DNA from 3 places in the Sporosarcina sp. FSL K6-2383 genome. Region 3 is predicted to be linked to each of the others. Evidence: riboswitches for the same ligand, from Rfam matches in the RefSeq annotation. Region 3 holds a riboswitch; each other region holds the start of a gene.

What was found. Region 3 has a riboswitch for S-adenosylmethionine ahead of metA (homoserine O-succinyltransferase). Riboswitches for the same ligand answer to the same signal wherever they lie in the genome.
Region 1: it holds a riboswitch for S-adenosylmethionine, as region 3 does, so the genes downstream of both, metK (methionine adenosyltransferase) here and metA (homoserine O-succinyltransferase) in region 3, are expected to answer to the same signal.
Region 2: it holds a riboswitch for S-adenosylmethionine, as region 3 does, so the genes downstream of both, MKZ10_RS03970 (O-acetylhomoserine aminocarboxypropyltransferase/cysteine synthase family protein) here and metA (homoserine O-succinyltransferase) in region 3, are expected to answer to the same signal.

What each region holds. Positions count from the first base shown of each region.
Region 1 covers NZ_CP152017.1:3,043,874-3,054,689, forward strand. Annotated here, with positions in the region: gene MKZ10_RS15225 (hypothetical protein) at 1-361, opposite strand, end outside; gene MKZ10_RS15230 (hypothetical protein) at 477-1,388, opposite strand; gene MKZ10_RS15235 (response regulator transcription factor) at 1,762-2,400, opposite strand; gene MKZ10_RS15240 (class 1 isoprenoid biosynthesis enzyme) at 2,460-3,431, shown strand; gene comX (competence pheromone ComX) at 3,450-3,611, shown strand; gene MKZ10_RS15250 (ATP-binding protein) at 3,738-5,939, shown strand; gene metK (methionine adenosyltransferase) at 6,142-7,338, opposite strand; SAM riboswitch class I at 7,533-7,669, opposite strand; gene pckA (phosphoenolpyruvate carboxykinase (ATP)) at 7,849-9,435, shown strand; gene MKZ10_RS15265 (hypothetical protein) at 9,488-9,934, opposite strand; gene MKZ10_RS15270 (prolyl oligopeptidase family serine peptidase) at 9,934-10,722, opposite strand; gene MKZ10_RS15275 (NUDIX domain-containing protein) at 10,712-10,816, opposite strand, start outside.
Region 2 covers NZ_CP152017.1:738,416-749,231, forward strand. Annotated here, with positions in the region: gene MKZ10_RS03920 (AI-2E family transporter) at 1-427, shown strand, start outside; gene MKZ10_RS03925 (hypothetical protein) at 1,129-1,401, shown strand; gene MKZ10_RS03930 (hypothetical protein) at 1,436-2,146, opposite strand; gene MKZ10_RS03935 (ABC transporter permease) at 2,589-3,317, shown strand; gene MKZ10_RS03940 (ABC transporter ATP-binding protein) at 3,322-4,110, shown strand; gene MKZ10_RS03945 (ABC transporter substrate-binding protein) at 4,125-5,231, shown strand; gene pepT (peptidase T) at 5,390-6,616, opposite strand; gene MKZ10_RS03955 (lysoplasmalogenase) at 6,654-7,316, opposite strand; gene MKZ10_RS03960 (DUF2187 family protein) at 7,503-7,724, opposite strand; gene MKZ10_RS03965 (glycerol-3-phosphate acyltransferase) at 7,964-8,587, opposite strand; SAM riboswitch class I at 8,821-8,936, shown strand; gene MKZ10_RS03970 (O-acetylhomoserine aminocarboxypropyltransferase/cysteine synthase family protein) at 9,073-10,362, shown strand; gene MKZ10_RS03975 (alpha/beta fold hydrolase) at 10,400-10,816, shown strand, end outside.
Region 3 covers NZ_CP152017.1:2,851,149-2,861,964, forward strand. Annotated here, with positions in the region: gene MKZ10_RS14065 (glycoside hydrolase family 18 protein) at 1-1,003, opposite strand, end outside; gene MKZ10_RS14070 (spore coat protein) at 1,209-1,844, shown strand; gene MKZ10_RS14075 (RluA family pseudouridine synthase) at 1,900-2,808, opposite strand; gene MKZ10_RS14080 (HAD-IB family hydrolase) at 3,001-3,660, shown strand; gene MKZ10_RS14085 (malic enzyme-like NAD(P)-binding protein) at 4,096-5,262, shown strand; gene MKZ10_RS14090 (DUF421 domain-containing protein) at 5,310-6,026, opposite strand; gene MKZ10_RS14095 (PepSY domain-containing protein) at 6,156-6,413, opposite strand; gene MKZ10_RS14100 (GNAT family protein) at 6,529-7,071, opposite strand; gene MKZ10_RS14105 (hypothetical protein) at 7,175-7,882, opposite strand; gene metA (homoserine O-succinyltransferase) at 7,944-8,852, opposite strand; SAM riboswitch class I at 8,953-9,060, opposite strand; gene MKZ10_RS14115 (hypothetical protein) at 9,222-9,401, shown strand; gene MKZ10_RS14120 (hypothetical protein) at 9,549-9,713, opposite strand; gene MKZ10_RS14125 (protein phosphatase 2C domain-containing protein) at 9,710-10,516, opposite strand; gene MKZ10_RS14130 (NUDIX hydrolase) at 10,574-10,816, opposite strand, start outside.

The sequences.
Region 1 (10,816 bases), 190 kb from region 3:
TCTTCTTATTACCTTTATACATGATGGAATCTTTAGAGACACCTATAGGATTATTCGCGTGTTTTCCATTATTGATGATATAAATATAATAGAGAGGCTTATCTATAACTTCATCTGCACTAGTTTTGTTAGATTTTAATTTTATCAAGAAAGAGGAAATCTTTTCAATACCAACCGTATCATCAATCACTACGTTTTCATTAGTGAGAATATCAAGAATTTCTATATGAGCAATATTATTGGGGTTAATGTCCTCTTCCGTGAATAAAACCTGACTCTTGTTTGATTGTGTGTATATAAAATAAAGTAAAAATAAAATAAAAATAATCAATATAACATTCCTTAAATTTCTCACTCTCATATAAACACCGCCTTATCCTTTTTTTAAAAATAATAATTAAAGAATCCTAATCGGTATTGAATTAGGATTCTAATTTTGAGTTGTCATATCTTTTCTAAATACCGGACTTATATTATTAATAGATTATATTTACGCCTTGAATTGATGCTCCATCATATGAATTTGAGATACCGGAGATACCAACATTAAATCCGGAATTAGTAATGCCAACACCTGTTATTTTTGCAGTTGACCATGTATGTGTCCAATGTGTACGTGCCTGTGTGTTGACCCTGCCTAAAAACTGTGGCCAAACTGTTATATATGCTTTATCCCAAGTATATTCATATGCTATAGTACCATATATATAGTCTTGAGCTTTATAATAAACCCCTTGAGGCTGACTTTTTTCAGGATATAAATTAGAGTTATATCCTTTGTTGTAGTTATCAGCAGTGTAAAAAGAAGAAGTACTTATATCAATATTGGTAGAATTCGAGAAATATATCCCAAGTCCATCATCTCCACCCACAGCTGCTGCTGCAAATGTCGGTCTATGTTTCAACCAGTAAGGTTCACCCCAACTATCTTTTTTCCAAGTGGCACTCCCTTGAATAAAATATCCCTGTGAAGATTGATAAATGACAGGTTTATTAATAGCTATCTCGCTTACAGGAGGTGATGCCATTGGGCTAATTCCCAAATCTGATTCATTTTCACTTACCCGTTTAATGCCGTACTTTTCGATCTTTTCATCTATTTTCGCTTGAATAGTATCTTTGAATTCTACTGTGTCTTCGAGATAACCGCCGTTTAATGTACGATACATAGATGCTAATTCAATGTATGCTTCATCTCTTGCTTCCATGTCTGCTTCAATAACAATTAATTCAATTTCTTTTTGCTCTTTTGTAGGTGGAGTATACTTATACTCATCTTGACGTTTAGTATCTTTTAGATTATCTGTAACTTCCAGCGTGCTTGCCAGCGTACTTGTCGTTAAGGAAAAGGACAAGATAATTACTAAAGTTCCTAATAATTTTTTCATGTTTTTTTCCTCCCGTTTTTTATTATGACAACTCCTGCATAACTCAACTTTCGCACCTAAATATAGTGATTTAAGCCCAGTGATTCTAAGGCGTACTTGATATTCCTTCCCGTTCTTGTCATACGTAAAAAACGAAAATGAAGTTTAAGACACTTTTTGAGCGTTTGCTAATCTTGATGGCCATCAAACCAGTATGAGGACAAATATAAATTCCTAATACATCATAGCAGCTGCTTACAAATAACCTTAACACAAGCCTTCAAATTGCACACCGCAAGTTTCCCGCAATAATCAGCAAAAAAAATTGCGGAACTCCGCAATTTTCGTTGCGCGGTTCCGCAATATTTTTCGCAAATACAACAATGAATGATACTCAGTCTATGCTAATACTGTTCAATTCCCTTGCCTTTACAACGGCTGCTGTTCTTGAATCTACCTCTAACTTTTTAAACACACTTGATAAATGATATTCTATCGTTCTAGGGCTCTGAAACATCGCATCAGCTATTTCTATATTTGTTTTTCCGTGCGCTACTTGTTCAAGAATGTTCCATTCTTTTTCAGTTAAAAGATTTGTCTTCATTTGCATCGTCTGAAAAAGATTATTCCCTTTTCTTAGTTGTTGAAGAAGGTGAATTGGAATGACCGCATCATTCTCTAACAAACCTCGTATTGTCTTCATCATCTGTTCTTCTGAATCTGTTTTACTGAGAAAACCTACTATACCCGTTTCAATTAAAGAATTGAAATATTCTTCGAGCTCATACCCTGTATAAATGATTATTTTGGCTAGAGGATCTAGTTCAATCACTCTCTTAGCCAAATCATGACCATTCATTTCTGGCATCTTCAAGTCAAATATGTATATATCAAAACTCGCTTTCTTTATAAGGTCTAGAGCATCATCTCCACTATTTGCGGTTTCCACTTGAAAATTTTTTTCTTTCTCCAACATTAGCTTTGTTCCTGCCGCCACTGCTATATGATCGTCTACGATTAAAATCCTTTCCATCTCACATCTCCTAGTATAAATACTTTTATTTGCTTCCATTATTTAAAATGTATTATATAATGAAAATTATACCATATTTAGTGGTTATAATTTCCTGCAAGTATAATTACCACGAAGTGAAGGAGAGGGTTATCTTATCTGATTACAACATCAAAGAACGAATGATTCAAGAAGTCCATAACCATTTTCATCAAAGTAACTTAAATGACATGGCCATCCAATCCATTAGGCATAAGAAACAAGAAGGTTTTTTATTTGGGGAGCTTACCCTGCTACACCACGAAATGTTTGGTGGCACTTCCTCTGCTATTGGACAGGCTGCTGCTGCAGTGGAATTACTCATATTGTCATTCGATCTTTTTGATGATTTACAAGATGATGATAGTTTTGGTACCCCATGGAGTACATGGGATACCGCTTTAACATTGAATCTAGCACTAGGTTTATTGCAATTAAGTTCAAAAATAATGCATGAAATTCAATTTCCGAATGATGGTTGGAAATATTTTGACCGTTTAAATCTTATGTCCATTAACGGTCAGCATGGTGATATTTTAAATAGTATTGAAACAGAAGAACAATATCTGCATATCACTGCTCAAAAAGCAGGCTCCCTTGTTGCGATGGCTAGTTTGATTGGAACGAGTTTAGCAACAGAACAGTATCATGATATCGTTGAAAACTACTGTATACAATTAGGCATTGCAGAACAAATAAAAAATGATTTGAATGATATTTTATCCGTTGAAAAAAGTGATTGGTTTTTACGAAAAAAATCACTTCCTATCCTTTACTTATTCGATAATAATATAGAATCAGATATTCTATATTATTATAAAGAAACAGTATCATTCGATGAGCTTCAAACGAAAAAAGAATTAGTCAAAGAAATACTATTTGACTCAGGTTCGATGATGTATGCACAAGTCATTTTGCGTAAACATCAGTTAGCTGCATTAGACCAACTACACTCTCTTCCCATTGATAATATGTACAAAGAAAAACTTACACATTTATTCAAAACCAATTAAAAAGGAGATTACCATACTATGTCTAAAATCATTCAATACCTTACCCAAAATCCCACTCTGATTCCATTATTTTTAAATGAAAAAATTTGTTTTGTTGGATTAGAAAATGATGTGGATAGAAAAGCATTGGTTGATGTTCTTACTGCAGAAGTCACAAGTGAACCTGTATTTTGGAAATAAATTCCTTTGCAATTATCAACCAAGTATTTCTATACTAAGATATTTCCAATGTTTTTTTCTCTACTGTTAGCTATTTATTTCATTTACATCTCAGCTAACTTTCCTTACTTCCACACAAAAGTGAACATGAATGATCAAGGGGAATTTATCGTTACAAATGTTGATAAAAATGGAGCTGGATTTGAAGCAGGAATTAGGAAAAATGATGTCATCTTAAAAATCAATGGCGAAAGACCAGAAGACCATTTCACCTTTAAAAAATATACGAAGATTGAGCAAGTAAAAAAGGTTGAATTTAAACATGGTACAGAAATTCAGACGGAAGTATTGACACAACACTATTCATTTAAAGAAAATATGAGTTACTTATTTTTCCCAAGCATTGTATTTATTATCTGCCTTGTTTTAAGTTTTATCATCACTAGGCATAGAGATAAAAACAATCTCACTGTATTATTATCCTATTTTCTTTTGGTATTTGGATTGGGTTATGTAGGCGCAGGTGCTTCCTCCAGGGGAGATTTATTAGCAAGGATTATCATATCCTTTTCTCTTGTTTTATCTCCCGTGATTTTATTGCATCTCCTTACTGGTTTATTTACAAGTCTACGAATAAAACAAATTTTCAAATGGCGTATCCGCTGGTTTTATGTTATTTCCTTATGTTTGACTGGAGCTGCTGCGACACATGAGCTCTCAAATGTCTATTACTCATTTATCGACAATGTATTGCTCTTGTTCTTTCTTGTGACAGTCATTGTTATTATTAGCATGTTAACTATGACCTATTATAATAATAGACAGTCAGCATCAAGCCCAACTATTAAAGTACTGCTAGTTGGAATTTTCCTTTCTTTTTCTCCATTTCTTTTTTTGTATGTCCTTCTTGACTTAGTATTTGGTTTTTCAGTTATTAATCCTGAGATCACACTGATGTTCTTTCTTATTTTACCATTTACAATCCTTTATTTGATTCGTAAGGAACACATAATTGATATTGATTTCCTCTTACACTGGTTAAAAAAAGATTTTTTATTTTCAATATTGGCAGGGTTTCTTTTCTTTATCATCACAACTGCCACTTCTTTAGATCAGAAGATACTAAATTCAGTCTATGTATCAGGCATTTGTTTACTCATTTTCACGCTTAAAAACCCGATGTTTTTCAAAAGTACATCGAGATTCAGTCAGTCAAATTCAAACTTTCAACAACAACTACAACATTACTTTAAAAGGGCTAGAAATGATTCATCTTACTTACAATTAATAGAAACCATTACAGATGAAATCCACAAAGTTATTCCTGAAATTAAGACCATACACCATTTCGAGTTAAATAAAACATCCAAAGCCATTCATATGGATGATCCAAATTCCTTTATGCTCGTTGAACCTTTCACAGAGCTATTAGTAAGTAAACATTCCTCGATAGGTTCCATTATTTTTCTGAAGCGTGGATTTTGTTTATTGATCCATGAAAATCAAGATACTTCATTCTATCTGTTTTGTAGCGATAAGAATAACCGAACGAGTTTAAATCCAGTTGAACAAACTTGGTTAGAAACACTTGCAAGTTATAGTCATGTCCTATTGACGAACCAGTATACGATTGACAATGTCATCCAAGAGCTACATCATTTAAAAGAGAATGATGCTTATTCTTCAAAGTGGTTATCCAACTTTTTATTTTCTTATACGGAAAAAGAAAGAGTTCGCTTAGCTGGTGATTTACATGACGTAGTTTTGCAAGAGTTAATAGTTATTAACAGAGGATTAGAAAGTGTTCTCAAGGAAGATTTATCTAATAATGTACACACAGAAATTTATGCAGTACGTGAAAAAGTGCTCGATTGCATTCATACGACACGGGAAACATGCAATCAATTATCACCTCCCTTTTTAATGGAGTTCGGGCTCATTCAAGCAATTGAGCAACTGATTAAAAGAATTCATTTGCAGGCGAATTTCCATGTTCAATTCACTTATAAAGACTTCGATAATCAGTTGTTACAAGAGGAGTCTGTCATTGCACTCTACCGCATTACCCAGGAGCTACTGACAAATGCGATGAAACATTCACAAGCTACAGCAGTCACGCTGTTATTAACGCATGAAAATAATCATATACACTTATTTTACTCTGATAATGGAATAGGTCTGGACGTTAGCCAACTAGAGCATCGCTCCTTACAGTTCAGTGGACTTATTGGGATTAAAGAGAGGGTTAAAGGTTTGGATGGTACCATCCAGTTTGCGGCAAATGATGGTTTGCAACTTACGATTTATCTACCTGAAGAAGTGATGACTTCTGTCCCCTTTATAGGATGAACATATGAATAACTTTATAAATCAGGCATAGGCGCCTTCCATAAAGTAGCCTAGGTTATGGTGATTGACATCCCTAAGGGAAGGATATAGTTCAATAATTCCTTAGGACCGTAGCTAATTTATTGAAATGATTTTTTCCTATCTATAAAAAAAGGCACAGCAAACGGGTTCGTCCCCGCTAACTGTGCTTTTTTCTTTACAATTACTGCGCCGCTTGTTCCTTCAAAGCAGCAGCTCTATCTGTTTGCTCCCATGGTAATTCAATGTCTGTACGGCCGAAGTGACCATATGCAGCTGTTTGTTTATAAATTGGACGACGTAGGTCGAGCATTTTGATGATGCCGGCTGGACGAAGATCGAATAATCCGCGTACAAGCTCTACCAATTTGCTTTCTGCTACTGTGCCTGTTCCGAATGTATCAATCGAAATCGATACAGGTTGCGCTACGCCGATTGCGTAAGCAAGTTGGACTTCACAACGATCTGCAAGGCCTGCTGCGACGATGTTTTTCGCCACATAACGAGCGGCATACGAAGCAGAACGGTCCACTTTTGTTGCATCTTTTCCAGAGAACGCGCCGCCACCATGACGTGCGTATCCACCGTATGTGTCCACGATGATTTTACGGCCTGTTAGACCCGCATCTCCTTGTGGTCCACCAATGACAAAACGGCCTGTTGGGTTAATGAAGTATTTCGTATTGTCGTCAATCAATTCCGCTGGGACTACCGCGTCAATGACAACTTCTTTTATGTCATGTTGAATTTGCTCAAGCGTCACTTCTGGATGGTGTTGCGTTGAAATGACAATTGTATCGATTCGAACTGGGTTATTCTGTTCATCATACTCAACTGTCACTTGCGTTTTCCCATCAGGGCGTAAGTAATCTAGCGTCTCATCTTTACGCACTTGTGCAAGACGACGTGATAGTTTATGCGATAGACTAATTGGGAGTGGCATTAATTCTGGTGTTTCATTACAAGCGTAACCGAACATCAAACCTTGGTCACCTGCACCGATTGCTTCAAGTTCCTCGTCTGTCATAGACCCTTCGCGCGCTTCCAGTGCTTGGTCAACGCCCGCAGCGATGTCAGCTGATTGTTCGTCGATCGCCGTAAGGACTGCTGATGTTTCCCAATCAAAACCATATTTCGCACGTGTGTAACCAATTTCCTTCACTGTTTCACGCACTACTTTTGGGATATCCACATAAGTCGTTGTCGTAATTTCCCCTGCCACTAGGACAAGCCCAGTCGTAATCGTTGTTTCACATGCGACACGCGCATTTGGATCTTCTGCTAAAATTGCATCTAAAATAGCATCCGAAATTTGGTCACACATTTTGTCAGGATGTCCTTCTGTTACTGATTCTGATGTAAATAGTCGACGATTTGTCATGTTGGTTCCTCCTATATCCTACGAGATTGATACGGTACTCATATGTCCCATGTAGAGTCCCAATTCCTATAGGGAAAGGAACTACAAGCCACTGCGAGCTCTATACACGAGGATAAAGGGCAATTTCATATAAAAAGCCCATCACTCAGTATTAACTACATAAGTGAAGGGCATAATTTCGAAAGCACCTTTCACTCTTATCATCCAAAATATCTATCTGTATCCAGATAAATACCTTGCTACAGGTTTGGCACCTTCGCGCAGACAACATGGTCATTGCAGGTTGCCGGGTTTCATAGGGCCTGACCCCTCCACCAGCTCGGGATAAGAGTATCCGTTCATCTATCCATGTTACGGAAATTATCGATTTATGTCAATTAATTTTGATGTTTTGCATATAATTAGTTGCAGTTTGAATTAGTATAGACTATTATTCTTAATGTGTTATACTAATTAAAAATAAGATGTCACCCACTGAATGGGTCTATATCAAAAGGATGGTAGATGACTATGATATCAGCGAAAATGAGCGACAAGCTTAAAGATCTTCTTTCAGGTAAAAACGTAAAAATTCAACTTTCTGTTCCACAGCTTGTTGAAAAGGCAACAGCACGTGGAGAAGCGCAATTGACTGCCGATGGCGCGATCACGGCACAAACTGGCAAGTATACGGGTCGCTCCCCTAAAGATAAATACATCGTTGAAGAAGCATCTACAAAAGACAAAATTGATTGGGGCAACGTAAACCGCCCGATTTCTTCTGAAATTTTTGATTCATTATATAATAAAGTCATTAACCACTTAAAAGTCAATGATGAGCTATTCGTTTTCAAAGGATTTGCAGGGGCTGACCCGGCCTCACGCCTAGCTATTCAAGTCGTCAATGAGTTCGCATGGCATAATCTGTTCGTTCATAACTTATTCATTCGTCCATCAGCAGAGGAATTGAACAATCATGAGGCGCAATTCACGATTCTATCCGCTCCTACCTTTAAAGCAAACCCTGCAGTTGATGGTACGAATTCAGAGACATTCATCATTGTTTCAATGGAAAAACGAATCGTCTTAATTGGTGGAACTGAATATGCTGGTGAAATGAAAAAATCAATTTTTTCTATTATGAACCACCTGCTTCCAGAAAGTGACATACTCCCTATGCACTGTTCAGCTAACGTTGGTGAAGATGGAGATGTCGCCTTGTTCTTTGGGCTGTCTGGCACAGGTAAAACAACGCTTTCCGCATCTGCAGACCGCAAACTAATCGGTGATGATGAGCATGGCTGGTCTGACAATGGTGTATTCAATATGGAAGGCGGATGTTATGCAAAATGCATTAATTTATCACAAGAAAAAGAACCTGAAATCTTTGGAGCCATCCGTTTCGGTTCCGTTTTAGAAAACGTTGTTGTCGATCCAGACACACGTATTCCTGATTATAATGATGGTTCATTAACTGAAAACACACGGGCGGCATACCCAATTCAAGCAATCGATAACATCGTCGATCCTTCTGTCGCAGGTCATCCGAAAACAATTGTTTTCTTAACTGCAGACGCATTTGGCGTGTTGCCTCCGATTTCGAAATTGACAAAAGAACAGGCCATGTACCACTTCCTAAGCGGTTTCACATCGAAGCTTGCGGGAACGGAGCGTGGCATTACGTCACCTGAAGCTACCTTCTCGACATGCTTCGGCTCACCATTCTTACCGCTTCCTGCAACGGTTTACGCAGAAATGCTTGGTAAGAAAATCGATGAGCATGGCGCACAAGTATTCCTTGTCAACACTGGATGGACTGGTGGCGTATACGGAGTCGGTAAACGTATGGATCTGAAACACACACGCGCAATGGTATGTGCTGCACTTGCAGGACAATTAAACGATGTTGAAACAACGACAAACGATGTATTCGGCCTTGAAATGCCTAACGCTATCGAAGGGGTTCCAGCAGAAGTCTTGAACCCACGAAACGCATGGACTGATGGTGCTGCTTATGATGTAAAAGCAAATGAATTGGCGGATTTATTCCGTGAAAACTTTAAGAAATTCGGTACCGTTTCTAAAGATATTTCTCTTAAGGGCGGACCTATTTCATAATAATCAATCAATGGGATAACACATTCAACTGTGTTATCCCGTTTTTCTATCTTTATAATATATGAAAAATAAGATTACCTTTAAAAAATGCTCTTACTTCGTCAATTTCTGCATCCCTTTGAGGGTAAAAAACGATTTCTCCCCCATAGTGTTCTACTGTACAAACTAGTTCCCCTAATACATCATATAGGAAAATCGTAAACCATTTTAGCCCACCATGTATATCAAATGATTCTACAGACATCCAGTCAATTATTTCCTCTGTAAGCTCTGTTTGAAATGCGATTGTCTCTGTTCCAGGAACTTGCCCGAGTTCCTTCATACGTGCACCTAGTTGCACCCGAACTTCGCTTTCTACCGCCCAACAATGAATGTCCATCGTTGTTGCTTTCCTTGAAAACTTTGCCCATAGTGGCTGCCAAAATGAAACATCTTGTGGAAATCCTGACTTTTCTTTTGTACTAATCGTTTGCGGTGCAATGTACACATATTTTTTCATTATTCTTGCCCCCTCATCCACATACATAAATCACGAACCAGCTGGGCATTCATCACAGGTGGGATGAAGTGCGTGTACTCCGGAAAATACCAGGTGTCGTAGATTTTGTGCTGTTGCCGAAGCGCGTTTTCTAGTAACAACGCCTGGTGAAAGGATACGTTATTATCCTCCATACCATGAATAATTAAGACAGGTGCATCAATGTCAGTAGTATGGAACAATGCCGTACGCTCACGGTAAGCATCTGGCATACTCGTTGGCGTTCCACCAATAACCCGCTTCATCATGCGTCGCATATCCTTGCGTTCCTTATATGTAAAAACGATGTCGGACACGCCCGCCCATGTAACGACGGATGTTATATCATCCCGTAAAATGGCTGTCCACAATGCCATGATACCGCCACGGGAAAAGGCAAATAAGTGAATTCTTTCTGCGTTCGTCTTTGGATGCTGTTTCAATACATCAACCGCATTCACTGCATCCTGACGGTCGGCTCCCGCAAATTCGTCACGCCCCTCACCACCACGATTCCCACGATAATAAGGTGCAAAGACTACAAATCCTTGCGACGCGAACTGTGCAATACGCGCGGGACGAACCATCCCCACATGCTGCATGCCGCCTCTCAAATAGAGAATCCCTTCATAATCCCCTTCAGCAATTGGCTCTGCCATCAGCCCTTTAACTCGAAAGCCTCCCGACCAATACGTAATCTCCTCAAGTACGATATGAGGATTTGGCGAGGGATACGGTCTTCGATGAACAATTGTGCCGTCATGCTTCATGCTCTTCTACCCACTCTCTGATTGCTTCCATACCCGTCCCTTTCATATGAAAACTCAAGTTAGTACATTGATTCAATTCTTCACTCGTTAGCCA
Region 2 (10,816 bases), 1.6 Mb from region 3:
ATTGATAAGCTTTCTCTTAGCACTCATTATGTTTGTTGGTTATTTAATCATAAAGCTAGATTATGCGTTATTACTTGTTATCTTTGCCTTTTTCATGAACGTCATTCCGTTCATCGGTCCATGGATTGCATTTGCACCAGCACTGATTATAGCGTTTATTCAAGATCCGCAAATGGTTATTTGGGTCAGTGTCATCACACTCGTTGCACAGCAAATCGATAGCAACCTTATCACACCGAATGTCATGGGGAAAACGCTCGATATTCATCCACTGACGGTTATTACGGTTATTTTGGCAGCGGGAAATATTGCCGGCTTCCTAGGTATTCTCCTGTCTATTCCTGCGTACGCGGTTGGTAAGGTTATTGTGAAGAATATTTATGATAGGCGTAAGGAAATAAAGTTTACTGCGACGAAAGATGTGTAATGAAACAAGCTCCTTGACAAAGAAATGTCAGGGGCTTGTTTTTTGTTGCAATAATGAAAACGCTTAATTTGTAGAAGTTAAATCTTAAAAAAGCCGGTGATTTCCATGATGGAATCGACCGGCCTTAAAAATGTTTATATGATGTGTAGTCTTTACTTGAGGTACCTCTAATTTCAAACGATGAGAGTTTGGTAGTCGTGAAGAGTGATATAATAGAAATGTAATAAAATAGTGTGTGTTCATAGGCGGTTAGCATATCTACGATTCCCATTACATCTTGCAAATTTTTGTGAGAGGGGAAAGAAGGTGATGCTAATGACGATATTTGAAGCAGTGAGTTTAATGATTAGTTTTTCTATACTAATCGTACAATCATTGCGTTGTCATATACTTTTTCAAAGAAAAAGTAAACCGCCTTTGAGCCCCCAAGCCTGAAGCGGTTTACTCCGTTATGCTGATCGCCTTTGAAGCGATACTATTTTGTTACAATCGAAGACCGTTCTGGTGTACCACCACCAAGCGGTCTTTTTAATATATCCAATTCTTAACGTAAGTATACCAAAAGGGGGCGAATCCAGCAATAATAGTAGTTTAATGAAAAGCGTAATCTGATGGTAATATGCGTAGCATATGTCCACCTTCAGTACTCTCGCACGAATTTGAAGTATGCTCAATCCTCAACTTCAAAAAGGTATGAAATCATGAACAAAATGGCTAAGCTATCGGAAAAAAGGATTGATGGCATGTGGACTGAATTTCCGGTGATTCATACGAATATCTGGGATGCATTTTGGGCGATTCCCGCTATTCTTCTAGGGGTATTGCTGCTGAGAGTGGTGTTCAAGCTTCCTGAAAGTTGGTTTTCAACGGCTACGACTATTCTTGGACTCATACTATCCACTTTTATCAGCCATCCTGGCAATTTACCAGCGGGCATTTTCATGGGATTCTTCTATGGTGGTGCGGCAAAATGAAGGTCTGGTATAGATCTTACCGAGAGAAATAAATTCATTTTAGCGGGCAAAATCCACATTGCATAAGCCCAGGAACATCCTTGGAGAAGCAGCATGTTGTCCGTACTTCAGTATTTATCAGCGCAGATGGTTCACGCCCTTTTAAATAGGTGGAAAATAGTGATCGGGGTGCGATGCCTTCCCATAGTGTATCGTCTTTCAACATATCAAGATCAGCACAAGCTTCTTCGGCAGTACCCGGGTTTGACAGCAATACATGATATTGCCAAAGAAGGAAGCCGAAAATATTTTCCCATAAGGTCAAGGGGGATACGGATGCGATAGTGCGAAGCTGCTTGATAACGGCGTTACATTGTTCGACTAAAATGCGCCTGATGACATCACGACGCTCATTGTCCTCTACATATCTCCAATCTTCCGCAAAGGCAAATGAACTAATGGCTATCTTTCCATACTCTTCCTTAGCACCGAAGACGAGGCGATCTTTCTCTCCGTCCCATACCTCATCGTACGTTGCTAGATTAGTAAATTGCATGGCAATGAACATGCCAAGGCGGCGCATGAAGTAAGATGCGGCGATGGTTTGGTTTGGGCTACCACTAACCACTTGGATAATATTCAAAGCATCTATGATTTGGTCAGCATCCAGAAGTGTTTCGAATGTGAACAGTTTTCTCTCAGGCAATTCCGTATAGATACTGTACATATTTAGTTGTTTGAGTTGGTCCGCAGTTAAGTTTGTCATGGTTTTAGTATATGTTCATGTAATTGAAACGGCAAGTTGAGTGAGTGCTCAGTCCAGTAAGTACAGATAAACTTAGCTGGAGGGAATGCTGTTTTTGATTTTACTACCGGATAGCGAGTGAATACTACCGTATAGAGTACGTTTACTACCGTTCGCTAGAAATTCATGTATAAATATAGGTGAAAAGAGTACTTGGTCTAGAAAAATAGTATCATATGACATCCATAAAGATTCCAAGCTCCATGGATTTTTTGTGCTCCAAAATTGCTGAAGATAGCCGTTTCTCCGCGGTTGCCCAACACACTTTTTTAGGCAGACACATACTATTTGAATGAAGAGGTGGTGAACGTTGAAAAGGGATGACAGAGCTGCGCGATATGATCCATATGAAATTGAACAACGTGAATGGAAACAAAGGCAAACAAAGGAACGGTTAAAACAAATGTTGACAATCGCCTCGCCGGTATTCCTGCTTTTGTTGTGGGAGTTCATGTCGAGGACGGGAATACTTGATATTCGCTTTTTTCCACCGCCATCTGCTATTGTCAGCACGTTTTTCGGGATGATTGCAAGTGGTGAAATGGCCAATCATATTGGTGTGTCATTGTACCGAATTTTCGTTGGATTTTTACTCGGTGTGATACCGGGTGTTATCATCGGATTGCTGATGGGGCTTTATTCTCCGATTAGACATTTTGTTTCTCCAATCGTGATGGCACTTATGCCAATCCCTACACTTGCTTTGCTGCCGATTATTATCATCCTTTTCGGAATAGGGGACTTGTCGAAAGTAGTGACAATTGCGGGAAGTGTCTTTTTTCCTGTCGTTATCAATACGGCTGCCGGTGTTATTAATATCGATTCCATCTATTTGGATGTAGCGAAAAATTACGGGGCGGGAAGAGTGAACTTTTTCCTGAAAATAGCTTTGCCTGGTGCCATGCCGGTTATGCTGGAAGGAATTCAGATGGGGCAGGCGATTGCGCTTCTTACCATTGTAGCAGCAGAAATGATGGGGGCTACGTCTGGTATCGGTTATCTAATCTGGACTTCGTATAAAGCGTTCTTACTCCAAGAAATGTATGTGGGTCTCATCCTCATCTCATTTTTTGGTTATCTGTTCTCGCTAGTGCTCCGAGGAATTCAGAAGAAGATGCTACCGTGGAGGTGAACAGATGGGAAGGAAAACAAAAATTATCATCCTTAATTTAACAAAGGCGTTTTATAAAAAACAAGCGAGTGTCACAGCGCTCGATAACATTAATTTAACAATCGAAGACGGGGAGTTTGTCTGTCTTGTAGGTCCGAGTGGCTGTGGGAAAACGACACTTTTACGTATTTTAGCGGGGCTTGAGCATCCAAGTATTGGAGAATTCACGATTGCGACAGATGGTGAGGACCGCCCACTTCAGTCGATGGTGTTTCAGGAAAGAGGAATCATTCCATGGCTCACCGTGGAGGAAAACGTAGCATTTGGTCTCAAAATGCGCCATATGCCAAAGGACGTCATAAAGGAACGGACTGCGTATTATCTGAAGAAAACGGGGCTTGAAAAGTTTTCCTCGCTATATCCAAAAGAACTGTCCGGGGGCATGAAGCAACGGGTGAGCATTGCGCGGGCATTTGCAAATGATCCAGAAATTCTATTGATGGATGAACCGTTTGCTGCGCTTGATGAACAGAACAAATTCATTTTGCAGGAGGAATTGCTGTCGATCTGGTCAGAAACAGGGAAGACGGTTCTTTTTATTACCCACAGTATCGACGAAGCATTATTGCTGAGTGACCGTATTTTGTTAATGAGTTCACAGCCTGGAAGAATTATTCAGGAAATTAAAGTAGAACTACCACGTCCGCGAAAAATGGAGGATATTCGGGCGAATCCAGTTATGGCAGGGCAGTTTGTAGAAATATGGCAACACCTGCAAAAAGAAGTGCAACGGTCTCGGCAGGAAGATGAATGAAAAGGAGAGATTCCATGGGGAAGTGGATGAAAAGCGGATGGTTGCTGGCTTTATTCGCAGTGGCGTTAGTTGTCGGGGCTTGCTCTCCAAAAGAGACGACGAAGCCAGTGCCAGGAGGAAAAGCGCCGGTTACAGTGACCGAGGACTATCCATCTGGTGATTTGGCGCCACTCGACGAACGAGCAAAAGTTGTTATTGCAGAGGATGGGGCAGCATCAGGTGCTGGTTTTTATATTGCCAAGGAAAAGGGATACTTTGAGGACTACAATATTGAGGTAGAGTTTGCTCAGTTCGCCAACAGTGATGATATGCTACCAGCTCTTGCAGCGGGTGAAGTGGATATTGCCGGTGGCGTTTCAACGGCATCGTTCTTTAATGCAATTGCTCAAGGCATTGACGTTAAAATCATTGCTGATAAAGGTCATAACGTGCCTGGTAAATCCTATTTCACATTTGTCATTGGTAATCATATGGTCGATGTCATAAAAGAGTATAGTGATTTTAAAGGTAAGAAAATTGCGGTATCGTCACGTAATTCGATTGACGGCTATATTTACGAGGAAATGCTTAAGCATGCAGGCTTGACTGAAGATGATGTTGAGTTCGTACTCATGGGGGATTTTGGAAGTATGCTAGGGGCAATTGATGGCGGAACAATCGATGCCGCACTTAATATCGAGCCCCTCATCGCACAAGGTGTCGACCAAGGGTTCCATGTCCGATTCGGTGATGCAACTGATTATGCGCCTGAATCTCAAATTGCAATGGTACTCGGCTCCCCTCAATTCATGTCTGAAGAGCAGGATGTTTCATTGCGATTCATGTCTGCCTACTTGAAAGGTGTTCGTGATTATAATGATGCCTTTATTAAAGACATCGGTAAGGACGAAGTGGTCGAAATTATGACGAAACATACGGCATTAAAAGACCCCGCGCTATGGGATAAAGTAAACGTCACTGGACTTGATCCGGATGGCAAAATGTTCATAGACGATATTAAAAAGCAGTACGATACGTATAAAACAAACGGTGCTATTCGCGGAGATGTCGATTTAAGCAAAGCGATCGATACATCAATTACGGAGAAAGCGGTCGAAACGATTGGCGAATATGATCGTTAGGAAACACCGAAAGCGTAAGCTCCTAGGTGCTGAACTCTAGATGAAAAATTGCCTGTACCTTTTATTAGGTAACAGGCAATTTCTATTTCGCAAGTTATGTAGTGCCATGCCAATAATGATGACCTCAATCCCATTTTACTTCATCGGCAAGTCCATAATTATGCACGTTCTTCAAACAATTTGACGGCTTCTAAAATGACTTGCGTCGCTTTCACCATATTATCGACAGAGATATACTCGAATTTACCGTGATAGTTTTCCCCGCCAGTGAAAATATTCGGCGTTGGCATCCCCATGTATGATAGTTGGGATCCATCTGTACCGCCACGTATAGGCACGATGTTCGGTTCAATGTCGAGATTTTTGAACGCATCAGCCATAATATCGACAATTTCCATAACAGGCTCAATTTTTTCGCCCATATTGAAATATTGATCGTCGATATCGAGAGTAACACTGTGTGCCCCATATTCTTTTTTCAATCGGTTTACTGTATCTAGCATCAGTTGTTTGCGAGCTGCAAATGTTTCGCGGTCGAAGTAACGGATAATATAGCTAAGTGTTGTCTTCTCCGTATCACCATTGACGTTCATAAGATGGACAAATCCTTCGTAGCCATCTGTTTTCTCAGGAATTTCTTCTACCGGCATGGCAGCCTGGAATTGGTTGGCGATTAAGATAGAGTTCACCATTTTATTTTTGGCAGATCCCGGGTGAACACTGACACCATGAAATGTTACTGTAGCGCCAGCTGCATTGAAGCTCTCATACTGGAGCTCACCAAGTGGTCCACCGTCCATTGTGTAAGCATACTTCGCGCCGAATTTTTCGACGTCAAATTTATGTGGTCCGCGCCCAATTTCTTCGTCAGGAGTAAAGGCAATACGTAGTTTGCCATGCTTAATATCTGGATTGGCAATCAAATATTCCATCGCTGTTACAATTTCAGCAATCCCAGCTTTATTGTCGGCACCAAGAAGCGTTGTGCCATCTGTCGTAATGAGCGTGTGACCAATGTAGTTTTTTAATTCAGGGAAGTCATTCACCGTCATGACTGTATTAACATTCAGCCGTATGTCAGTGCCATCATAATGGTCGATGCGCTGTGGTTTGACATTTTTCCCTGTATAATCGGTCGCTGTATCGACGTGTGCAAGAAATCCAATGACAGGAATGTCACGATCCGTATTGGCAGGAAGCGTCGCAAACAAATAGCCGTTGTCATCTAGCGTGATGTCTTCCAATCCAATGTCTGCGAGTTCTTTTTGCAACTCATGCAGCAGGTCCCATTGCCCGGCTGTTGATGGAGTTGATGAACTAGCAGCATCCGATTGTGTGTCGATTTTTGCATACCGTACAAGGCGCTCAACTAATATCTCTTTCATATCTGAAAATACCTCCTGTGATAAAAATCTGATACAACTATCTTATCAGATTGTTCCGGTTTACGGAATACTTTACAACCCGACTACCGATACTCGCTGCAATGAAAACCTGCGCGGCATAATAGGAGACCATGACAAGTGCATCACGATATGGAATCGCGTAAACAAATCGGTCAATTGCAAGAACAGAATCTGAAAAAATGAAAAGAAGTGCACCGACAATGGCAAGTGGCAAGCGTGTACGAATCGCCATCCATCCCATTGTTGTAATGACACAAATATAGGCGATAATGGCAATGCCGAGCACGGTTTGGCCAGTCGTGAATTGTGAACCGGCCAGCCAAATGGCCATACCGATACCATACAGAAGAAGTGGAATGGCGGCCCAAATGGGCATATGCTTTCGGGCCATATGACGAAATGCAATAATGTAAAAAATATGTCCGATGAAAAACGTAATGAGTCCAATCATGAACCAATAGAGGACGCCGTCTGCAATCATGCAAACAAAAAGTCCCAAAATGACAATACGTTTATATGTGCGAGAAAATAATGATCTGGTTGTTAGTGCAAACAAAATGATAAGTGCCATCGGAATCAGTTTCATGAAAATCTTGAAGCCGACTGGATCTGATGGGATGAGGAAGATATAGATAGCCCCCATAATCGTAATAGCAGCCAGTAATAGTTTTTGAATCATTCGTGCAACCCCTTTCACTAGTATCTTTCGAGAAATAGGAAAGAAAATCCTGCTTGAATGATAGAGTTCTGTTGAAAGGTAGCTAAGTTTTCAAATTAGGTAGTCGAGTTTGCCCAAAGCTTCCGTGAAATAAAAAATTACCTACCACTAGAAAGACTTCCTAGTGGCAGGCAATTAAAAAAATCGTCAGACGACTGAATAGTTCTTGTGTGCAACAACTGTCAGATTGGATGCGGCACCAATGAGTTCGGCATCCTTCGAAGAAATCTCCACAATGACAGAGTTTTCGAGAATTTTAAAAATAGTACCATTAACTTCATGGTCATTACGGACAAACGAAATCTTTTCATCGATTTTGCGCGCTGCGACAAAATCCGATACATCTTTTTCCTTGCGTGGAAAAGCCATTCGAATTCCCCCTAGTGTTTATTTTCATCATGCCCTCAATCAATTAAAAAAATGCTTAGGTCAAACCCTAAGCGTGGCATAAAAGACGAAACACAACTCAACGAAAATGATAGATCACAAGTTGTCTACTAACTAGTATACCATATTTTGACGAAATTTGCAGAAATGCTGTTTCCGTCAGATTCAGAGTGCCTTCCATTTTGTAGTCAACGCTAATAATTTAAATCTTTCATTGACAATCATTTCTTTTTAAACACTGCTGAAACTCGCTTCTCACTACCTTCTTTCATCCGTTGGAAATTTTCGATATGCTTCCAAATCGCAAGTATGAATAATACAATTGCGATGACGATGGGCCAGTAACCTTCTGACCAAAATGCCAAGGTCAAGAATGTCACGTACAACATCAAAACGCCAAACACCAGAAAGTTAGTCGTAAGTGCTACGACTACTAACAACGCAAAACCAACGAGACCGAAACGCCAATCGAGTGCGAGTAGAACGCCGATAACTGTAGCAGTTCCTTTGCCGCCGTTGAACTGCATGTAAAACGGAAAGTTATGTCCAGCGACTGTTGCGGCACCTACCAAAAAGAGTAGTAATGCGACATCATTTCCCGGCAATTCCGCATTCACAGAAAAAAAGTGTACAAGTAGTACAGCCAGCGCACCTTTTCCAATATCAATCGCTGCTACAAGAGCACCAAACTTTTTCCCTAACACAATCGTAGCATTCGAAGCACCTGCATTTTTGACCCCAGTTTCTTTTAAATTAACTCCTGAAATCTTCGTTGCAACAACCGAGCCGTGTAAGCATCCGATTAAATATCCACACAGTAGCACTCCTATAACCCACAACCACATACCAATTCCCCCAAACTAGTGAAATTACTCTATTGATTCCGTCTGCTCTCCAGCAGGAGGCATCCCAAAGCGCCAAGCGTTGTTGGTAAGATTCATTATTTCAACTTGTATAATCGTTATTATAACATCTTAGAGTAAATGTAAGTTTCTGAAAAAACTTTCAATAAACACTTGACATTGTATTAAGAATTCGCCTATACTACTTCACAAGATGGAAAACTAAATCAATCAAACTCTTATCAAGAGCGGCGGAGGGACTAGGCCCTGCGATGCCCGGCAACCGGCAAGTGACTAACTTGCACAGGTGCTACTTCCTACAGATTCGTGTAAACGGTCTGAAAGATAAGAGGAGGAATAAGCGAAAGCGTAACCCTCTTCTTAGCGTTAAGCGAAGGGGGTTATTTTTTATTCCTAAAAGAATATCCCCGACGCCTCCGCACGTATTCAAAAAATATCCATCTAAAAAACTACTGGAGGTAATGACAATGACAAAACTTCAACCCGAAACACTTCTTCTACATGGTGGCCAAGAGCCAGACCCGGTGACAGGATCACGCGCGGTGCCGATTCATAGAACAACCTCTTTCGTATTCCGTGACACAGAACATGCACAAAATTTGTTCGCTTTGAAGGAAGCGGGTAATATTTATTCTCGTATTATGAATCCAACGGTCGACGTTTTTGAAAAGCGTGTAGCTCTATTGGAAGGTGGAACGGCGGCAGTTGCATTATCATCAGGAATGGCAGCTATTGCGTTTTCGATTTTAAATATAGCAGGTGCTGGCGATGAAATCGTAGCTGCGAGTAATTTGTACGGAGGTACTTATAATTTATTCGCAGTATCACTGCCACGCTATGGCATTAACGTAAAATTTGTGGATGCGACGGACCCTGAAAACTTCCGTGCAGCCATTACAGATAAAACAAAAGCGATTTTTGCTGAAACAATTGGTAATCCAAGCCTTCATGTGCTTGATATTGAAGCAGTTGCGAATATCGCACATGACAATGGAATTCCACTACTTATTGATAATACATTCCCATCACCTTATGGTTCGAACCCTATTGATTTTGGGGCAGACGTTGTTATTCATTCTGCAACGAAATGGATTGGTGGACATGGAACGTCTATCGGGGGTGTCGCGATTGACTCTGGGAAATTTGATTGGACACAAGGAAGATTCCCTGGTTTCACAGAGCCAGATGAAACGTACCATGGTATTCGTTATGGTATTGATGCAGCGGGTGCAGCATTTGCGACGAAGTTACGCGTTCAAGCGCTTCGTGATTTCGGACCATGCTTGAGTCCGGATAATGCATTTGCTTTCTTACAAGGACTTGAAACATTACATTTACGTGTGGAAAAACATAATGCCAATGCGCTTAAAGTGGCAGATTATTTGAAGCAACATCCGTCAGTGGAGTGGGTAACGTATACGGGTCTTGAAAATCATCCTTCAGCTAACAATGCGAAAAAATATTTGAAAAATGGTTTTGGTTCAATTATCGTCTTCGGTATTAAAGGTGGACGCGAAGCGGGTCGTAACTTGATCGATAATGTTAACATTTGGTCGCATGTTGCGAACGTTGGAGATGCAAAATCACTTATTATTCATCCGGCTTCAACAACGCATCAGCAGCTATCCGCAGAGGGACTTGAAGAAGCTGGCGTCAAAGAAGAATTGATCCGCCTATCAGTTGGACTGGAAGCGGTAGAAGATATTATCGCGGATCTTGCACAGGCCATTGATAAGGCAGTTCCAGTCAAAGCATAAAATTATACCCGATAAAATAACAAGGAGCGTGACGGGCATGGGGACAGGATTTGTGAACATTGGAAGCTTACAATTGGAGTCGGGCATTATGCTAGAAAATGTTCAGCTAGCCTATGAAAGAATAGGTAGACCAGAGGCACAAACTGTCCTTATTTGCCACGCATTGACGGGAAATCATGAAACCATTGGAACGGATAAAAATCCAGGCTGGTGGAGTGGCCTTGTAGGTCAAGGGAAAAGTATCGATACCAATCAATTCTCGGTCATCTCGTTCAATGTGCTTGGAGGATGTGATGGATCGACGGGACCGTCATCTATCAATCCATCTACCGGGGCACCTTATGACGAGTTATTTCCAGAAGTGACCATTCGGGATATGGTACATGCGGAGCGCAAAGCGCTAACGGTACTAGGAGTAGATCGACTACGCGCGGTGATTGGTGCTTCGCTTGGT
Region 3 (10,816 bases):
ATCCACCTTGGCTTGGATAAGGAGAGGACCAATCATAGCCATATAAATTTTGCCCTAAGAAAACTTTCTCGCTAGGAATTTGGCTGACAGCATACTCTACAACATTTCGCACAGGGCCAATGGGGCTAACAGCTTGCGGATCACTATACGTATAACCCCATTCATATGTCATAATGGAGACAAAATCAACAATTTCTCCATGCGCTTTATAATCATGTGCTCCGTAAATCCCAGTTCGTATATCACTAGTCATAGGAGCTAGTGCAGTCGAAAGTGTCAGCCCTGCTGGATGAAAACTGTCCCTTGCCCTTCGGAGAAAGCTATTATAGAGCTCACGATCTTCTGGGTGTAAAAGTTCAAAGTCAAAATGAATGTCTTTATAGCCGATTTCATCGGCAATTTGAATAAGATTGCTGAATAAGCGATCCTGGGCTGCTAGGTCCGTAAAGATTGCATGGGCCAAATCTGCATTAAATGCAAAATCCTCTAAATTACTTACAACCAGTGCATTTGCTGCCCCAGCGGATTGTGCAATATTCGGAATATCATCAATCGACGGTACTTTTAAAGAACCATCACGCCTGACCTCATAACTAAACATTGCAAGATAAGTTAGTGAAGCGACTCGTTTTCTTACTTCATCAATCATTGATTGTGCCACTGGAGTTCTTGGCTCGACATAAAGCAACGCCTCTGCCAATTTTTTCGGTCTTGGCGGGATGTAGAGTCGCTCCCCAACTTGTAGAATACTAGACGGAGAGATTCGATTAATCGTTGCCAACTCGTTGACGGTCAAACCATATAATTGAGCAATGAGATACAGCGATTGACCTGGCTGAACCCAGTGATAACTGCCTGTAATCGGGATGACCAATGCTTGGCCAACTACAATTTGAGCAGGATTCGGAATTTCATTGGCTGTTGCAATCTCTTGATAGCTAATGCCATAAGCCTGAGCAATGCTATACAAACTTTGCCCTTTTTGAACTACATGAATTTGCATATTTATCATCTACCTTTCAATAATCAATTACGTCCAGAGGCTTATCTTTATTCAACAAAGGGCTTCTACTGAATGAAGATAAAAACATTCTCTATCTAAGCCTATTTTTACACAGGGATAATTATGCATAATTTCTGACGTATAAATTTCATTTCAACATCCATACTACTGACGAAAAAATAATTAATCTATAGGAGGATATGTAGTGACGCAAAATCCATTCGGTCAAACACATGAAAATATGCATACCGGCCCTGTTTCACAGCAGATGAATCATGGTGGTCACGAGCTTTTTGATGTCCACGAGGCATTATCATGCACAGTCGCCGCACTCAACCAAGCTATATTATTACGGCCATACGTCAAGGATCCCGAGTTATTGGACATATTGGACCGCCAATACCGCTTCACTTTGAACGAATATAATAGTACCGTTGAAGCCTTTAAAACAGGTCAAGACCCCTCGCAGCCAACTGGGAGCTATAAGATGGAGGGTGGCAATGACTTCGTTTACGGCATGAAAGCATCGCAACCAACCAAGCCTATCCAATCTGAGGCAGAACTATCAGACCAAATCATTTCGGGCTATTTACTTGGTTCCGCTAAAACTGGGGCAACATCCAAAACAACTGCTGCACTCGAAACGTGCAATCCCGTCGTCCGCCGCGTACTTGCCGACTCTATACCGAACTGTATAGAAATGGGCTACGAACTATCGATTTATCAAAATAAGCATCATTATTACCAAATACCACAGCTCGCTCAACAAGATATGCAGCAATTGTTGAATTCGTTTGCTACTGCCGGACAACCAGCAATGCCCAATCATACGGTTCAATAATATATGAAGAAAAGGTGCTCACTTTTTTGAAAGTGAGCACCTTTTCTTCATATATTCATTTTGATTTTGCGTAAAACATCTTCGGTGCATCTGCTTCAAATCGCACAAGCTCTCCCGTTCGAGGGTGTGTCAATACTAGTCGCGTTGCATGAAGGCCCAGTCGTTTAATAGGATTGCCTGCTGCACCATATCGTTTATCGCCTACAACAGGATGACCTAGATCTTCCATATGGACGCGGATTTGATTTTTTCGGCCCGTCTCAAGCTCCACCTCTACTAAAGAAAACTGTTTGTTCGATTGTAGCGTTTTGTAATGTGTCACGGCATGTTGTCCACCGTTGTCTGTCGGATTTGAATATACTTTAAACGTTTTACTTTCCTTCAGCCACGATGCAATCTTGCCTTCCTTTTTGCGCACAGTTCCTTCAACAAGTGCAATATAAATGCGCTCCTTCACTACTTTAGCCCAATTCGCCTGCAATGCTTCCTTCACTTCTTCACTTTTCGCAAACAGCATAACACCAGATGTATCCTTATCAAGTCGATGAACAATAAAAATTCGTTTATTTGGATTACCATTGCTGACATAATCCCGTACTTGACGATACGCAGTCATTTCCGTTTCATTTTTCGAAGCAACGGATAGCAGACCTGCATCTTTATTGATGACAATAATGTCTTCATCTTCATGTAAAATACTGACACCCACTAACGTTTCTCCTTTTAGAGCCGCTTGGTTCTTAAGAATCTCAACAGTCTGGCCAGGTTGAAGTGGATGATTATGCTGCTTCACCATTTTCCCATCCACAGTCACTTGCCCACGTGTCAAGATAGATTTCACTGCATTCCGCCCACTCCCCCCCATCATTCCCAATAAAAAGGGGAGTAACTCCGCCGATTCTCGTACTGTGTAAACGGATGTATCTGCTTTTTTGTTCACTAAACTTTTACGATTTTTTTGCATAGTAAAACTCCTCACTCTCTTCTCCTATTATCCTCAAATTGCCTACACAATACAAACGCTGTATGATTAAATGAGGGAATTATTTATCTTAATAAGGAGAAATGCAGTTCAATGCCTCTTTATTAAGTTAAAGCCTCCGGACACAATCACGCCAAGACGTGATTGATATGATGCTAAGAAAAGGGGATTATTATGCGAGTTGCCATATTCGATTTTGACGGAACACTTTATGCTGAGGAAACTTTCCAGCTATTAATGGACCATTTAAAACATCATCCGGTTCACCATCCTAAATTCAAAAAATTTTACCGAGCTATTCTTAAGCCCTATCTTGGGCACAAAATAAAACTCGTTCCCGAAGCTAAAATGAAAGAACAATCCATGCAAATCTATTTAGATGCACTCGGACAACAGTCAAAGGAAGAACTAGATCATTATTTCGAAGAATTGGCTGATCAAGTACGTCAGGGCTTCAATCCAGATGTTCTGTCGCGATTACAACAACATATTGCAGACGACGTGCATGTAATGCTCGTCTCCGGTGCTTACACTCCCCTTCTACAATCCGTCACAAAGGGATTACAATTCGATACGATTATTGGTACAGACGTCCCTCTCAATGGACAAGATATCGATTATCAAGCACCGATTCACCACGTTCATGGTGCCCGGAAAAATGAGAAAATTGAACAGGCTTTAGCAGGGAAAGATATCGATTGGCAAAATAGTTTTGCCTACGGCGATAGTTTTTCCGATATCCCTGTTCTAGAGCTTGTTGGTCATCCTGTCGCTGTGCGACCAGAACCGCGCTTGAAGGTGATTGCTGAACAGCGTGAGTGGGAGATTATCTGAATAACTAAGTCGTCGCGGCATAGTAGTACGACCCACTCATAATAATTCTCCAAAATTCGATAGCGTATTCCTTTTCCAGAAATACGTTATCGAATAATAATTCCCCTCTAAAATTCATCACATTAGATTAAAACAGGCTAATAATGACTATATCTTTCATCACATATCCTCTTTTTCCATAAGTAGTATAACTCCAAAAACACCAATAATGTAACACAAATCAAACAAATGATAAATTATTTTCCAAATTTTTATATTCACCGTAAATATTATAGCAAAGGGAATGGAAGCGCTTTACTCAGATGAACTTTCTAATTCAACTAAATTTTCTGACTTGTGTTATTTTCGATTTCATGGTAAAAATTTATTACTCAATAAAATACTGTAGGGAATGGGGGATGTTCATTGACGAATCATTATCGGTCTTCATTAGAGATGCATCGGATTCATACGGGAAAAATGGAAACCGTGTCTAAAGTTCCGCTTGAAAATAGAGTAGATCTAAGTTTGGCCTACTCTCCAGGAGTAGCTGAACCTTGTTTAGAAATCGCCAAAAATCCCACAGCGGTATACGAGTACACCATCAAGGGAAATCTAGTTGCGGTGGTGACGGATGGGACGGCTGTATTGGGTTTAGGGGATATCGGGCCTGAAGCAGCACTTCCTGTCATGGAAGGAAAAGCTATGTTATTAAAAAGCTTTGCTGGCATCGATGCTTTTCCGATTTGTTTAGACACAACTGATGTGGAGGAAATCGTCCAAATAGTTAAAGCAATTAGTCCAACATTTGGCGCCATCAATTTGGAGGATATTTCTGCACCGCGTTGCTTTGAAATTGAAAGAAGGCTACGTGAGGAATGTGCAATTCCAGTTTTCCATGATGATCAGCATGGCACAGCAATCGTCGTTGGAGCAGGATTGTTAAATGCTTTAAGAGTCGTCAAAAAAGAAATCCATTCTGTTAAAATTGTGGTCAATGGAGCGGGTGCAGCCGGGATTGCGATTACCAAACTGCTTCTAACTATTGGATTCACACAAATCACCATCTGCGATTCACAGGGGATTATTTATAAAGGACGACCAAATGGCATGAATCCTACTAAACATGAAATTGCCGACATCACAAATCCTGAGGGCTTAACGGGATCTTTACAGGATGCAATGGTGGGTGCAGATGTATTCATAGGGGTTTCCGTCGCTAATTTACTGACAAAAGAGCTAATTGCTTGCATGAATGCCGATCCGATTGTTTTTGGTTTGGCGAATCCTAATCCAGAACTGTCTCCTGACAAAGCACAGGAGTATGGTGTACGCATTATTGCGACGGGACGCTCTGATCATCCAAACCAAGTGAATAACGTCCTTGCTTTCCCAGGTATCTTCCGTGGAGCTCTCGATGTCCGTGCAAGTGAAATCAATGAACAAATGAAGCTTGCTGCAACCTATGCGATTGCTTCATTGATTGATGGAGATGACCTTAGGGATGATTATATTATTCCGGATCCATTCGATGAGCGGGTTGTAAAAGTGGTTGCGGAAGCAGTTAGTAAAGCTGCAATTGAGTCAGGTGTGTCTGCCATAAAAGAATATATAACCTTGTGATTTAAGTAATGAAAAGCGTCATAAACCGGAGTTATGACGCTCTTCATTTATTTTTCCGCTTCAGAACTCCTATGAATATACAGACTTCCATCCATTTGTATTTCGGCATAAAACACGTGTTCAACCTTGCCGATACCTTGTTTTTTCAGTTGTTCATAAACCCACTCTTCCGTTAAATTCAACTCAGTCAAATTCTTTTTAACAATTTTCCCGTCAGAAATGATTTCGGTTGGAATATATTTCGGTTCAGGTGCTGGGGCATTGACATCTTTTTTCGTCGCCGGCTCTTGACCCGCCTTCTTCAAAACACTTAAATTTCCGTTTGTTTCTAATATGGCATACTGAACATCTTTAATAGAAAAAATACTTTGTTCTCGTAACATCATATTCAAATCATTCAAATGGAGACGTGATTTTTTCATAGCCTCCTCGACAAGTCTGCCCTCATACATAACAATTGTCGGCTGATCGTCTAAAATTACACGCGCTTTCTTTGACTTAAGCGCGATATAGCTCATGAATAACGTTAATAGCGCCCACCAAATCATTGCAATGATCCCATCCACAAACGGTGTTTCGTTTTGCCCAGCAATTTCTGCTGCTATTGAACCAATTGTAATGCCCGTTACATAATGGAAAAATGTCAGCTGAGAGATCTGTTTTTTCCCCATTATCCTTGCCATAATAAGTAAAACGATAAATGCAAGTGTTGTCCTCAGTAACGTTTCCCAAAAATGGATTTTCGATAATTCATCCATCATCATTAGTAGTCACACTCCTGTCATTTAGAAAGTGTTCCACTATCGCTAGGTGGCTATACATGGAGATAATAGGGAGATTGGTACTGCAGAGAAAAGCCACAACGGTATCGTTTACCGTTGCGGCTTTCCTAGTTAATCCAGTTTCACTCTAAGAATGGCTCCTGTATTTGCGTCAATTTTCACTTCATACTTATGACCTTCTGCTGTTCTAATATCAATTTCATAGACTAACATTCCATCATCGTAATCTAGTTCTGCTTTTACAACTTGACCTGGTACACGCTGCAAGGCAATCACCATCGCTTGTTCAATAGTAATCCTGCGGTATTGTGGGTGTTGCCAATGATTCGACCAATATGGATGTTGCCCTTCCCTACTTTGATGCGTCACCTGTTTCTCTCCCTTTCAATTATTATACAATCTTTAACATTCTATTCGTAAGGGAGGGATATGTGCCTTGTTAATGCTATTAATAATTACAATGAATAATGTTTTAAAACATAAATTATGAATTCCATTCATGCTCTAATATGCCATAAACAAACGAGTCTCGCCAGCCACCTTTAATAAGTAGATTTTCACGAAGTCTCCCCTCTTTCACCATTCCGATTTTCTCCAACACTTTTGCGGAAGCACCATTCCTAGGATCACAGGTTGCGTAGATTCGATGTAGGTTTAATTCTTTAAAACCAAAATTCACAAGTAAATGTGCCACTTCAGTTGCATATCCTTGCCCCCAATAATCTGGATGGAAAATGTATCCGATTTCCCCTTCACGATTAACAGTGTCTCTAATAGTTAATTCTCCTGAGCCAATCATTGTGGCAGTTTTCTCTTCAAAAACCACAAAAACAAAGCGTCTACGCGGAATTTTCTTGGCATCCAGTAGTACAGTTTCCACAAAAAACAAGGTCTCTTCTTCAGTGTTTGGTCCCCATGGTTGGTATTGGCTGACTACTTCCATCGAGGAATATTTATGTACATCTGTCCAATCTTCTTGTACCATTTCTCTCCATTGAATACGTTTTTTGGGTTGCCATTTTTCCATGTACGCCATCCCTTTCTTTTAAATAAAGAAGCACAAAGTACATGAAGTGTACTCAGTGCTTTCTTATAATAAAACCTATTCCCTCACGGTTCTGAATGCTATTTCAATCAACTTTTTTCTGTTTCTGCTCTGACTTTGGATTCATCCAAAAGTGTGTCATTGGTTGTTCAGGATTCGTCAGAAGTTTTGCTAAATGAGAAGCTGTCATCGTATAGCTACTTTCTATTTTTTCTGTTAAGAAGTTAGTTCGCTCGTAAAAAACACCTCGTAGATGATCCAATTGCCTGAGTATCTTTTCAGTTAAGCCTTCTTGATGATCCAGTCTGCTAATGATGACTTCCTGGGAATTCGTTTGCTCTGAAATCTGCTCTACTATTCGCTGTTGCTGATTCAATTGTCCATTCAATTTAATAGCCATTTCTTTCGACGATTCACTAACTTGCATCTGGAATTCCTGATTCACTACCTGCTGATCCACTAATATTTGGTGGTATTTTTGAAGTTTATCATCCAACTTCACTAACGACCCCGTAACATCGTTTTCATGTTTTTCACGTTGTATTTCATTTTCCTGTAATTCATTCAAACCAGCACGAATTGTTTCCAATTGATTTGACTGTGCTTTTTTTTGTTGTTTTAAAATCATTTCAAGGTCGTTCATATGGCGATTAAGCGTAGCATTTGCTTCCTTCTGCTCCTCTATCCACTGTGTTAATGAATCTATTTTCGAATGACTTTGATTATGCTCGACGAGATTCGCATCATTGTTGAAAACATCCGAGTGACTTTGACTGTTAATAAATAACCCCATTTACTTAAGCCCCCTTGTCATACTATCTTATGCAAATGGCGACAAAGCGGTTAGCACGTAGTTACTCCCAGACAAAAGGTGTTTCTTGATAAACATAATAATTCAACCAGTTAGAGAAGAGCAGATGAGTATGTGAGCGCCACGTATTTAATGGCTCTTTGCTCGGGTCATTGTTCGGGAAATAATTCGCCGGTGGATCAATGTCGATACCCTTTTGTAAATCACGCGCATACTCTTCTGCAAGCGTTGTTGCATCGTACTCAAAATGACCGGTAATCATAATATGTTTATTATCGTTAGAAATGATAATAAATGCACCGGCATCCTCAGACTTTGCAAGTAGATGTAAGCGAGGGTCATTTTCAATTTCTTCCACAGAAACAGCTGTATAACGTGAATGTGGCGCTCTAAATTCATCGTTAAATCCACGTGCCAAATTGATTGTCGGATCAGATAGACGGTGCGTAAATACGCCCGAGCATTTTTTAGGCAAATCAAATTTGTCAATTCCATAATGGTGATACAATGCCGCTTGTGCGCCCCAACAAATATGTAGTACCGATGTCACATGTTCTTTTGACCAGTTCATAATCTCCTTCATTTCGTCCCAGTAATTCACATCTTCAAATTGGAGATGTTCGATTGGCGCCCCTGTAATAATCATGCCATCAAAACGACGATGCTTAATATGCTCAAATGTTGAATAGAAATTGTCCAAGTGAGACTTGCTAACATTTTTCGATTCATGAGTTGCCATATTCATAAACGTTACGTCAACTTGTAGTGGTGTATTGCCTAATAAGCGTAAAAGTTGCAACTCTGTGCGCTCTTTCTCTGGCATCAAATTCAAAATAAGTATATTTATCGGTCGAATATCTTGTGTAGTTGCACGTTCCTCATCCATGACAAATATTTTTTCCTTTTTCAATAATTCACCGGCTGGTAATTGTTTAGGTATGTTGATTGGCATCGTTTATCTCTCCCTTTTCTCTATTTAGTATGTATGCTGAACATAAAGAAAAATCCTCTTTTCTGTATGATAAGAAAAGAGGATTAGCTTTAGGCTCTTGTTCTTATCTCTCAAGACAAAAGTCCTGTTGGAGGTAGCACCTTTCTGACGATGTCAGAGGTTGCTGAAGCTTCACCGGGCCATATCCCTCAGCTTCTCTTGATAAGAATATTCAATTAGATTCAATTATACGCTTAAACTTTATATTGTAAACAGTCTTTTTACTTTTTGAATAATTATAAGTCGCAGCTTCCGTCCGATTTTACAGAATAAATTCATCACTTCAGGCCATATTAACTCCGTACTACATGTTTGAAAGGAGTTTTTTTCATGGGTAGAGATAACAAACAAGGTAGCACCAAGAATTCGCGTTCATTACCCCAAACGCCGAAAAGGCAAAAGATTCAACCGGGCGATATGAAAGAAGAAATGGCACGTGAGTTTGAAGAATTGAGCAATTTCAAGCCTATGCGAGAGCGCATGATTCCAAACGAACGGAAAAGAAAGTAAGACATTTTTTGCGATGTTAGCACCTAACCTACCATGAAAAAGGCGATACCCCGCACAGCAATGAGGCTCGTGCGGGGTATTTTTTTGTCATCTTATATAACGGAGGACGGCTTTATTTAATTCGATTGGTTGCATGTTTTTCTCCACTTAATTTCTATATTCATTTATTCTTCCTCGCAAGCGATTCATTACTTCTTGATGAGTCTTTTTCCGGGTCATCGGATTCGCACTTTCGCTTTCAGCTTCAGCTAACTTTCTATATAGTTCAGCAATACTATTTCTCAAATCTGAAACAGGCCGTATTTCCTTCATTGGGCTTCACCCTCATTATCGCTTGGAATGCTACCTTCCTTTTCTACCTCGACAGTCCAAGAGATAATTGTCGTGCTATCCCTTACATTTCGCCTTTCAATCTCCATCAACATCCTTGATATACTTTCATCGAGTGCTTCTGCATTTAACACTTCTACCAGATTTTGTGGATTTGTAAAAGGTTCACCTGGACATTCTAACAAACCATCTGTTGTCATGAAAATGATATTTGTCCCTTTTCTCAATTCCCTTGTCCCAGATGTATAGCATGGAACCGTTTTTTCAAATGTATTCACTTGTCCAATCCACTCGAAGAACTGCCTTTGATTCAGTTGAAATTGGTTAAGGGCAATTAATTCTGGATGCAATAGATAGACCAAGCAGTCTCCGACGGAAAACCACCATATATAGTTATCTTTCCTTACGACAACAAGGCAAGCCGTTTCTCCTGTGACATTTCTACATGCAGCCAAAAGTTCATCGGATTGAAAAATTCCAAGCAACTTGTCTTCCAATTTTTTAAACCTTGGAGGGCCTTCCATTGATAAAATCTCTGACAAGCCTTCTTTATATTGTTCGAATGTACGAATGACAAGTTCCGCACTTTCGGCACTTTTATGTGCATCGAGAATAACTGCAAATTCCCAGTCATCAGTCTGCCAGACGATACAACCGTCCTCATTTTTTGTTTGACCTGCCGAAGAATTACCGCCAAAACGTCCTACCGCTACACGATTCATCCATTGAACATCTCGTTCATCAACGTAATCCTTTTTACTTCCTACCCAAGAGAATTCATTCATGACGATACGTTTCCAAATAGGCTTTGATTCGTATGAAATAATACTCTTTCATGCCATTCATTCCTCCCAATAAATAGTAATAAATTCATTTATAATTGGAATTTCAGGTGGATTTAGTGTGGGAGGGAGCTCATCATAATGAAAAAACGCTAAATCCGACACTTCATGTTCATCTTTCTTCATGACACCTTCATACTCCGTACAGATAAAAGTAGTGATGACATTGTAAACCTCATCACCGTGCGGATATTTATAATAAAATTCTTTACCAGAATAAACATTGAACAACGTTAAATTGTT